2 regions of the Nesterenkonia aethiopica genome follow, and region 2 is predicted to be linked to the other one. Evidence: predicted binding sites of a transcription regulator. Region 2 holds the regulator's gene; the other holds the start of a gene.
What was found. The regulator HrcA, encoded in region 2, represses chaperone genes, less so after heat shock. The targets are predictions, from matches to a motif close to TTNGCACTCGNNNNNNNCGAGTGCNAA.
Positions count from the first base shown of each region.

Region 1: a site for HrcA is predicted at 3,684-3,710, ahead of groL (chaperonin GroEL). Genes of this name have one in related genera too.

Region 1 covers NZ_BAAAVT010000006.1:36,430-42,015, forward strand. The annotation lists gene ABD658_RS05455 (threonine/serine exporter family protein) at 1-1,588, shown strand, start outside; gene ABD658_RS05460 (uracil-DNA glycosylase) at 1,607-2,305, opposite strand; gene ABD658_RS05465 (DUF3263 domain-containing protein) at 2,629-2,931, shown strand; gene ABD658_RS05470 (LytR C-terminal domain-containing protein) at 3,062-3,643, shown strand; gene groL (chaperonin GroEL) at 3,937-5,574, shown strand.
Region 2 covers NZ_BAAAVT010000004.1:148,898-154,483, reverse strand. The annotation lists gene ABD658_RS04085 (PhoH family protein) at 1-314, opposite strand, end outside; gene ABD658_RS04080 (16S rRNA (uracil(1498)-N(3))-methyltransferase) at 307-1,119, opposite strand; gene dnaJ (molecular chaperone DnaJ) at 1,116-2,240, opposite strand; gene hrcA (heat-inducible transcriptional repressor HrcA) at 2,244-3,269, opposite strand; gene ABD658_RS04065 (DUF3097 family protein) at 3,434-4,255, shown strand; gene ABD658_RS04060 (DUF4870 domain-containing protein) at 4,390-4,851, shown strand; gene hemW (radical SAM family heme chaperone HemW) at 4,841-5,586, opposite strand, start outside.

The sequences.
Region 1 (5,586 bases), on a different contig from region 2:
GCTGGGGCCTCAGATCCCCGGCGACCGCGCCCTGGCGGCGGACCCGCACGAGGTCTCCGCCGCGCCCGCCAGCGAACCGATCCGTCGTCGCTCCGTGCTCCGCCCCGCAGGGACGAAACTGGCGGACCAGCTGAAGCTGCCCCCGCTGTTCGACCGCTCCGTGTTCGAGCAGAAGGTGCGGCCGCAGAACGTGCTGCGCCGCATCATGCGGGCCGAGACGACCCACACCCAGGCCGTGCCGTTGGTGGACCGGCTCGTGGGCACCCCCTACGCGAACCCCCGTCAGGCCGAGCAGCCGGTGGACTCGGACGAACTGGCCACGATCGCCTTCGTCCTCGACCTGGGGGAGGCGCTGTTCCGGTACGGGGCCGGCGCCCTGGAGGTGGAGACCTCGATCATCGCGGTCACCGCGGCCTTCGGGATGAAGAACACCGACGTCGACATCACCAACCAGTCGATCAGCCTCAACTGGGCACCGGACGGCAAGATCCCCTACTCCCGGGTGCGCGTGGTGCGTTCCTGGTCCCGGAACTACAAGGCCCTGGCCGCGGTGCATGAGCTGGTCACCGACATCATCTCCGGGCGGCTCACCCGCGGCGAGTCGGCCGAGCGGCTCCAGGAGATCACCCGGGAGCCCAAGCCGTATCCGCGCTGGATGGTGAACCTGGCCGGAGCTCTGTTCGCCAGCCTGTTCGCGAGCTTCCTCGGAGCCCCGCTTCTGGACGCCGCCCTCGGCTTCGCCGCGACCCTGGTGGTGCTGGGCATCACCCGTCAGCTGGCGGTCTGGAGGGTCCCGGAGTTCTTCACCCTGGCCGCCGGCGGTTTCATGGCCACCTTCATCGCCATGGGCGCCTTCATGCTGGACGCGCCCATCACTCCGTCCATGGTGGTGGCCGGCGGGCTGATGATCCTGCTGCCCTCGGCCCGGGTGGTCTCCGCCATCCAGGACGCGATCAACGGCTTCCCCATCACGTCTGCCGGACGTCTGGTCTCCGCGATGATCGCCTTCGCGGGGATGACAGCGGGCATCATGGCCGGCGTCGTGCTGGCCGACCTGCTGGGTGCCCCGCACATCGAGGTGGCGGTGGGGCTGACCCGCATCTACCATCCGACCGTGCTGGTGGCGCTGGTGTTCGTCGCCGCGATGGCCGCCGCCGTCGTGGAGCAGGCGCGCTGGAAGATGCTGCTGCCCACCGGTGCCGTCTCGGCCCTGGGCTTCCTGCTGTTCTATGCCGGTGAGCTGATCGGCCTGGGGGAGCGGATGACCCCGATCCTGGGCGCGACGGTGGTCGGCGCGCTGGGCCGTGTGGTGGCGCTGCGCATGGGCGCCCCGCAGCTGGTGGTCGCCGTGCCGGGCATGATGTTCATGCTCCCGGGTCTCATGGTCTTCCGGGGCATGTATCAGATCGCTCTCGACAACCCCGAGGTCACCCTGGTGGACTCGATGATGGGCGGGCTGACCGAGCTGTTCAGCGCCCTGATCATCATCCTGGGCATCGCCGCCGGCATCGTGCTCGGCGATGTGCTGATGCGTCCGTTCACCTCGGGGCTGCAGTCCAACGAGCGGTCCCGCGGCCGACGCCGCTGAACGGTCAGACGGGTGCGGTCAGGCGGGTGCGGTCAGGCGCCAGTCCACCGGAGCCGCGCCCAGGTGTTGCAGAGCGTCGTTGGTCCGGGAGAACGGTCGCGAGCCGAAGAAACCTCGATGGGCGGACAGCGGCGAGGGGTGCGGGCTGGTGATCACTGCCGTGTGGTCTCCCGCATTCAGCAGCGGCTGCAGGCGCCGCGCATCGGCGCCCCACAGGATGGAGACCAGCGGGGTGTCCCGGGCCACCAGCGCCCGGACGGCGGCCTCGGTGATCTGCTCCCATCCGATGCCCCGGTGCGAGCCCGGGCTGCCTGCGGTGACGGTGAGGACCCTGTTGAGCATCAGCACCCCCTGCCGGCTCCACGCCGTGAGATCGCCGTGCGGAGCGGGCTCGATGCCGAGGTCCTGATGCAGCTCTCGGAAGATGTTCTGCAGGCTGCGGGGCAGCGGCCGCACATCCGGGGCTACGGCGAAGGACATGCCGATCGGATGCCCCGGGGTGGGGTAGGGATCCTGGCCGAGGATCAGGACCCGGACGTCGTCGAAGGGCTGCCGGAAGGCGCGCAGCACGGCCTCCGGGGCGGGCAGCACGTGCTCGCCGGAGGCCCGGCGGCGGGTCAGCTCCTCGCGGACGCGGGCGAACTGCGGCTCCTGCGCGGCCAGGGCCCGCTCCCAGCCGGACTCCAGGGGTGCGACGAGGTTCTCGGAGAGCTCCATGGGCCACCACCTTAGAGGGTGCCTGGGAGGTGCGTGGTCGCTCGTCATGTGCCCGGAGGCGGTCCGCGGAGGATCCAGGCGGCGATTTCCGGTGCATCTCAGAAAGCTTGCGCGCGTTGCTCAGGGGGTGATGCGCGGGGAAATGACTCCTCGACGTGCGGGGCGCGGCCGGACTGGGGAGAGTCCGCCGTGCGCCGGGCGTCCCTGTGGCAGCGAACACACAGCGGGTGATATGTGCCGTCGTGCCTGCTCCGGGCCGTAGGATGGGCGCAGAACCAGCGGGCCGGTCGCGCATCGGTCCGAATCGAGATCAGGAGGCATCGATGAGCTCTGCCAGCTCGGCCGAAGCCGTCACCCGTGACAAGGTCGCGGACGCGCCGTCTGACGCCGGGGAGCTGACCGAGCAGGAGCAGCAGATCCTGGCCCTGGAGCGCCAATGGTGGAAGTACGCCGGGGCCAAGGACCAGGCGATCAGCGATCAGCTGGGCATCTCAGGGGTGTCCTACTACCAGCTGCTCAACCGGCTCATCGACTCCGAGGCGGCCCTCGCCCACGACCCCATGCTCGTCAAGCGCCTGCGCCGCCAACGCGACGCGCGGCAGCGGGCTCGGGCCTCCCGCCGGTGACCGTCGAGATGAGGAGTTCCGCGATCACGAGCTTTGAGATGTTGAGCTCCGATGCCACGAGCGGGCCGGGCTCTCCGGTCCGCCTCACCGTCCGTCCGCAGTCCGCGCACAGCCTGAGGATCGCCACACCATGAGCAAGTTCCCGCACGACGAGTTCGACGACGTCCCTCCCTATCAGCAGGGCGAGGCCGGCAAGCACCGTGCCCCGGCCGAGGCCTCCACGGGCTCCCGGGGCGGGGGCCTGAAGTGGATCGGGCTGCTCGCGGTGCTGGCCCTGGCGGTCGGCGTCGTCAGTTACTTCGTGCTGCCCACCCTCCGCGACGGCGACACCGAGGCCTCCGATCAGGACCAGGCCCAGGAGGAGTCCGACGGCGAGGACGAGGGTTCCGAGGACGGCGCCGCCGAGGACGGCGAGGAGGGTGCCGAGGAGGAGCCCACCGGCACCGCCGCGGACACCGAGGCGGCCGTGCAGGTCCTGGGCTACGAGGGCGCCGAATCTGAGGCTGCGGCCACGCTGGAGGAGATGGGCTACAACGTCACCTACGTGGCCGAGTGGACCTACGACGACGTCGAGACCCCCGTGGTCTTCTACCCGGCGGGCTCCGAGGAGCACGCCGAGGACGTGGGGCAGAATCTCGGCATCGAGCGGGTGGAGGAGAACAGCGCGTGGAGTTCGGTGGCCGTCGTGGTCGACGGCGATTTCGCCGAGTGAGATCAGCCGCGCAGCAGCAGGCGGGAGCTCACCTCAGGGGTTTGCACTCGCCTGCACAGAGTGCTAAAAATTGAGCTAGCACTCTCCCCCGGAGACTGCCAGCCCGGTGACGGGTGCAGCCTCCTGCGGCGGCGAGTGGGATGAACCTGAACAGGTGAGGCCACCGAAACCATGCGCCCCCGGTGACGCGGGGGTGCGGCCGTCCGTCGCGGGCACCTCTCAAGGTTCGACCCGATTGACGCGAACACGTCTGAATCATCATCACCCGCAGTCCAGGAAGGACACGTGCCGATATGGCTAAGACCATTGCATTCGACGAAGAGGCCCGCCGGGGCCTCGAGCGGGGCCTGAACAGCCTCGCCGACGCCGTCAAGGTCACCTTGGGCCCCCGCGGCCGCAACGTCGTGCTGGAGAAGCAGTGGGGCGCCCCCACCATCACCAACGACGGCGTCTCGATCGCCAAGGAGATCGAGCTGGAGGACCCCTACGAGAAGATCGGCGCCGAGCTGGTCAAGGAGGTCGCCAAGAAGACCGACGACGTCGCCGGTGACGGCACCACTACCGCCACCGTGCTGGCCCAGGCGCTCGTCAAGGAGGGCCTGCGCAACGTGGCCGCCGGTGCCGACCCGATGGGCCTGAAGCGCGGCATCGACAAGGCCGTCGAGGCGGTCACCGAGGAGCTCTTCAAGTCCGCCAAGGAGATCGAGACCAAGGAGCAGATCGCCGCCACCGCATCGATCTCCGCCGCCGACAACCAGATCGGTGAGCTGATCGCCGAGGCGCTCGACAAGGTGGGCAAGGAAGGCGTCATCACCGTCGAGGAGTCCAACACCTTCGGTCTGGAGCTCGAGCTCACCGAGGGCATGCGCTTCGACAAGGGCTACCTCTCCGGCTACTTCGTCACCGACGCCGAGCGTCAGGAAGCGGTCCTCGAGGACCCGTACATCCTGATCGCGAACTCCAAGATCTCCTCGGTCAAGGACGTCATCGGCGTCCTGGAGCAGGTCATGCAGTCCGGCAAGCCGCTGCTGGTCATCGCGGAGGACGTCGAGGGTGAGGCCCTGGCCGCTCTGGTGGTCAACAAGCTCAAGGGCACCTTCAAGTCCGTGGCCGTCAAGGCCCCCGGCTTCGGCGACCGCCGCAAGGCCATGCTGGCCGACATCGCCATCCTCACCGGTGGCCAGGTCATCGCCGAGGAGGTCGGACTCAAGCTGGAGAACGCCACCCTGGACCTGCTGGGCACCGCCCGCAAGGTCGTGGTCACCAAGGACGAGACCACCATCGTCGAGGGCGCCGGCGACGCCGACGAGATCGCCGGCCGCGTCTCCCAGATCAAGGCCGAGATCGAGAACAGCGACTCGGACTACGACCGCGAGAAGCTGCAGGAGCGCCTGGCGAAGCTGGCCGGCGGCGTGGCCGTCATCAAGGCCGGTGCTGCCACCGAGGTGGAGCTCAAGGAGCGCAAGCACCGCATCGAGGACGCCGTGCGCAACGCGAAGGCCGCCGTGGACGAGGGCATCGTCGCCGGCGGTGGCGCCGCTCTCATCCAGGCCGGCGCCCGGGCGTTCCAGTCCCTGTCCCTGGAGGGCGACGAGGCCACCGGCGCGAACATCGTGAAGTTCGCCGTGGAGGCCCCGCTGAAGCAGATCGCCATCAACGCTGGCCTCGAGCCCGGCGTGGTGGCCGAGAAGGTCAAGGGTCTGGCCGACGGCACCGGTCTCAACGCCGCCACCGGCGTGTACGAGGACCTGCTGGCCGCCGGCGTCAACGACCCGGTGAAGGTGACCCGTTCGGCATTGCAGAACGCGGCCTCCATCGCCAGCCTCTTCCTCACCACTGAGGCCGTCGTGGCCGACAAGCCCGAGAAGAACGCCGGCGGCGCCGGCGCCGAGGGCATGGACCCGATGGGCGGCATGGGCGGCATGATGTGATCATGCCCGGCC
Region 2 (5,586 bases):
TGCTCGACGATCTCCTCGCCCACCGTGGTGCCGGAGGCCGCCAGGCTCTTGAGCTGCGAGAGGATCTCCACGATCTGCCGGACGTCCTGCTCGGGGCCCGCGACCGTGATCAGCTGGTCCCGCAGGCCGATGGACGCCGCCGGGCAGATGCCCTGGAGGATGCGGATCGCCAGATCCTGCGGGCCGAGGGCACGGAACATCGTGTCGGAGTCGGCGAAGTGCACCGTGCGTTCGATGCTGCCCACCGGAGAGGCCGCGGCGCCGGCGGCCACACCGGAGGTGGAGTCGGCGGGGGTGAAGGGAGTATCAGTCATCGGTGCTCAGTCTACTGGTGATGTCGTCGGGAGCTTCCTCGCGCTCCCACCTGCCCAGCAGCACCTGGACGCCGGCCAGGGCGGCCGGCCCTGCGGTCGACGAACGCAGCACAGTGCGCCCCAGGCGCGCCACCCGAGCACCTGCGGCGACCAGCCGCTCGATCTCGCCCCGCGAGATCCCTCCCTCCGGGCCCACCAGCAGATGCAGCTCCTCGACGCTGGACGCATCGACGTCCTGCAGCGCGCCGGCCAGAGTGTGCTCGTCTGACTCATGGAGCACCACGACGGCCCGCCGCGGATCCGCGGCAGCTGCCGCCGCATACTGCGCGGTGGTGTGCAGCTGCTCCACCTCGGGGACGGCGGTGCGGCGCGTCTGCTTGGCCGCGGCCCGGACCGTCGAGACCCACTCCGCGTGCTTCTTCGCCTCCCGACCCGCCTTCCAGCGGGCCACGGAGCGCTCGGCCTGCCACGGCACGATCCGGTCCACGCCGAGCTCCGTGGCGGACTCGATCGCCTGCAGATCCCGGCGGTCCTTCGCCAGCGCCTGGACCAGCACAAGACGGGGACGCTCGTCGGGCTCCTCCTCGACGGCGGAGACCTCCACCGTCAGCACACCGGCCCCCGTCTCGACCACCGATCCGGTGACCCGCAGCCGGCGCGTGTCGGAGAGGTGGACCTCCTCCCCGACCTCGAGGCGCATCACCGTGGCCGCGTGGTGGCCCTCCGCGCCGTCGAGCCGGACGTGGTCGCCGCAGGAGACGCCGTCGAGCCGTCCCGGCGCCAGGTGGAACAGCGGAGCTGTCACAGGCTGTCCCAGGCCTCGCGGAGTTTGGCGAACATCCCCCGGTGCTCCGTGGTGGACTCCCCCAGCTCCTCGTCACGCTCGGCGGCCAGCTCACGGAGCAGCTCGCGCTGGCGATCGGTCAGCTTGGTGGGGGTCTCGACCTTCAGATGCACCTTCAGCGCACCGCGGCCGCCGCCGCGCAGGTGCGCGACACCGCGGTCCCGCAGCGTCAGCACCTCGCCCGACTGCGTGCCCGGCTTGACCTCGATCTCCTCGGTCCCGTCGAAGGTCTCCAGACTGACCGTGGTGCCGAGGGCGGCGGCCGTCATGGGGATGGACACGGTGGCGTGCAGGTCGTTCCCGCGTCGGGTGAAGACGTCGTGGGGCCGGACGTCCACCTCGATGAACAGGTCGCCGTGCGGCCCGCCGGCCAGTCCGGCCTCCCCTTCCCCGGCGAGGTGGATGCGGTTGCCCTTGTCCACGCCGGCGGGGATCTTGACCTTCAGCGTGCGGCGTTCGCGCACCCTGCCCTGTCCGTCGCACTCCTGACACGGGTCCTCGATGATGCTGCCGAAGCCGGAGCACCGGGCGCAGGCTTCGGTCTGCAGGACGGTGCCCAGGATGGAGCGCATGGGCCGCTGGACCTGGCCCTGACCGTGGCAGTCGGGGCAGGTCGTCGGGCTGGTCCCCTCCCGCGTGCACGAGCCATGGCAGACAGAGCACGTGACCGCCGTCTCGATCTCCACCTCCTTGGTGGTGCCGAACACGGCGTCCTTGAGATCGACCCGCACGCGGATGAGGGAGTCTTGGCCGCGCCGGGTGCGGGAGGCCGGACCCGAGGCTCCGGCGCCGAAGAACGTCTCGAAGATGTCGCTGAAGCCGCCGAAGCCCTGGCTCCCTCCCCCGAATCCGCCGCCGAAGGGCGACCGGCCGTTCTCGTCACCGGTGGCGTCATAGTTGCGGCGCTTCTCCGGGTCGGAGAGCACCTCATAGGCGCGTCCGATGAGCTTGAACTGATCGGCGGCGTCCTCCGAGGGGTTCACATCCGGATGCAGCCTGCGCGCCTTCTTCCGGTACGCCTTCTTGATCTCGTCGGTCGACGCCTCTCGGCTCACGCCGAGCGCCTCGTAGTAGTCAGTCACTTCTCACCCTTCAGAGAGAATCCGGGACAGGTACCGTGCCATGGCTCGCACCGCCGACATGGTGGAGCCGTAGTCCATGCGTGTGGGCCCGACGACGCCGAGCTTCGCGGCGTCGCCGCCGTCGCCGACCGCGTACTCCGCAGCGACCACCGAGGTCTCGGACAGCGAGTCATGGCTCGTCTCATGACCGATCCGCACGGAGAGGCCACGGCGGTCCTGCTCCATCTCGGTGAGCAGGCGCAGCAGGACCACCTGCTCCTCGAGGGCCTCCAGGACGGGACCGAGCGAGGGGCCCAGGTCGCGGTCAGACCTGGCGAGGTTAGCAGTGCCGGCCATGATGATGCGATCCACCCGTCCGGACTCCAGCACCGCCTCCACCGTGTGGGCGACGATCGCGAGGCTGGAGCGCAGCGACGGCTCGACCGAGCCGAGCAGGCGGTCCACCGGCAGCGGCAGCGCCGAGGCGGACCGGTTGTGGAGCTCCCCGGCGAGCCGCTGACCGAGCACCTGCAGCGAATCGTCGTCCACAGGCTCCGGCAGTGTGGCCATCCGCTGCTCCACCTTCCCGGAGGAGAGGATCACGACCACCAGCACCTTGAGCGGCCCCATGGACAGGACCTCGATGTGCCGGATGCGCGCCGTGGACTGCTGGGGGTGCTGCAGGACGGCGACCTGGTTTGTGAGCATGGCCAGCAGACGCACGGTCTGCTCCAGCATGGCGTCATGGTCGTCTGCGGCCTCCACCAGGATGTCCATCGCGCGACGCTCGGCCCGCGACAGCGGACGGACCTCGGTGATGCGGTCCACGAAGAGCCGATACCCCTGGTCGGTGGGGATCCGGCCCGCGGAGGTATGTGGGGCCGCGATGAGGCCTTCGGCCTCCAGGAAGGCCATGTCATTGCGGATGGTGGCCGGAGAGACCTCGAGGTTGTGGCGATCCACCAGCGCCTTGGACCCGACAGGCTCCTGGGTCTGGACGTAGTCCTCCACGATCGCACGCAGCACCTGCAGGCGACGGGTGTCAGACATCGCTGGTCTCCTCTCCCGGCGGCGATTGGCACTCTCCTGCGACAAGTGCCAATTCTAGCGCGTGTCGTCGGGATCCGCCGAAGTCGGCGCCGCCGCTGCTAGGCTCCCGGGCTGTGACATCTCCTCACTTCCCCACCGACTGGTCCGCCTGGGGCCCCGCGGACATGGCCGAACGGCGTCGCGCCCAGTACCGTGAGGTCCCGCCGCTCCCCGCCGACCACGGCACCGTGGTGGAGGAGACCGAGTCGGGGTGGGTCGGTGCCGTGGTGGGTGTGGAGGCGGCCGGCGGCATCCGCGTGGTCCGCCTGGAGGACCGCCACGGCCGCAGCCGGGCCTTCCCACTGGGGCACGGGTTCCTGCACGACGGCGCCCCGGTGGAGCTGGTCCCGCCGAAGCCTCGCACCGCCCCGCAGGGCCCCCGCCGCACCGCATCGGGCTCGCTGGCTGTGGAGGGCGCCCGGGCACGAGTCGCCCGGGCCTCCCGGATCTGGGTGGAGGGCACCCATGACGCCGAACTGGTCGAGAAGGTCTGGGGCGAGGACCTGCGGCTCGAGGGAGTCGTCGTCGAACCTCTGCACGGCGCGGACGACCTCGTCGGGGCCCTGCGGGAGTTCGGACCGAGCCGGGACCGTCGAGTGGGTGTGCTGCTGGACCACCTCGTCCCGGGCTCCAAGGAGAGCCGCATTGCGGCCGAGGCCATGTCCATGCCGGGGGCGGCCGGAAACGTGACAGTACTGGGCCACCCCTATGTGGATGTCTGGCAGGCGGTGAAGCCCCAGCTCGTGGGACTTCAGGCCTGGCCCGACATCCCTCGGCACATCGACATCAAGGTGGGCACCCTCCAGGCACTCGGCTGGCCGCATTCCGGGCAGCGGGACATCGCCGCCGGCTGGAAGCGGATCCTGGGGACGGTCTCCAGCTACACCGACCTGGAACCGGCCCTCCTGGGACGGGTCGAGGAGCTCATCGACTTCGTCACCGGCTGACGCCTGCGCCCGGCGGCTCCGCGGGGGTGTCGCCGGCAGCCCACGTCCAGGAGGGGGCGGTAGAATCTGCCTCATCCGTGCAGGCCTCCCGGGTCCGCACGACCGCCATCCCACGAGCATCAGAGAGGGGCGCCGTGCCACAGTCCGAGCCGCCACATCCGCAGCAGCCGAACTCGGGCGACCGTCACCGGCCTGCGGACCGACGCCGCCAGCACTCCGGGGACTCCGAGCGCGTCGAGGGCTCCGCCGACGCGGCGCTGCCGCTGACCCCTTCGGAGGACCGTCGCTGGGCGACGCTGTCCCACTTCGGCGGGCTCATGGGCTGCGTGCCGTCGCTGATCATCTACCTCGTGTTCCGGGATCGAGGTCCGTTCACCGCACAGGAGTCCAAGGAAGCCCTGAACTTCACCCTGCCGCTGACCGTGGTGATGCTCGTCTGCTACGTGCTGGCGCTGATCCCCGCCATCGGGTGGATCTTCGGACTGGCCGCCGTCTTCCTGTGGGTGGTGATGACGATCTCAGGTCTCGTGGCGGGCATCGAGTGCAACAAGGGTCGCCCCTATCGGTACCGGATGAACCTGCGCCTCATCCACTGAGGCGACGGGTCACCGCATCGGCCAGCAGGCGGCCCTGCAGCGTGAGCACCACCCGTCCGCGCGGGCTCCGCTCGTCCGGGTTCAACGGTCCCTCCTGCGCCAGCCCCTCGTGGACCAGGGCCCGCAGGACTCCGTCGTCGAGGCGTCGAGCCCCAGGCAGCGCCTCATGCTCGGCCACGTCGAGGCCCTCGGCGATCCGCAGGCGCAGCATCAGGTGCTCCAGCGCCTGTGCGTCGTCGTCGAGAAGCTCCCTGCCGTGGCCCGGGGTGATGCCCTGGTGGAGCCGCTGGGCGTAGGCGGCGGGGTGCTTGACGTTCCACCAGCGCAGTCCGCCCAGGTGGGAGTGGGCGCCCGGCCCCGCACCCCACCAGTCGGAGTCCCGCCAGTAGTTCAGGTTGTGCTGCGACCGGGTCGACTCATCCCGCGAGAAGTTCGAGACCTCGTACCACTGGTGTCCGGCCGCGCTCAGCAGCTCGTCGGTGAGCAGGTACTTGTCCGCATGGTCATCCGGATCCACATCGGGCAGCTCGCCGCGGCGGACCTTCGCCGCCATCGCGGTACCCTCCTCCACGATCAGCGAGTACGCCGAGACATGGTCCGGATCCATCGCGACCGCAGTCTCCAGGCTGGTGCGCCAGTCCTCCAAGGTCTCTCCCGGCGTGCCATAGATCAGGTCCAGGCTGACCTGAAGGCCCTGGCTCCGGACGGCGTCGACCGCACGGGTGACATTGGCAG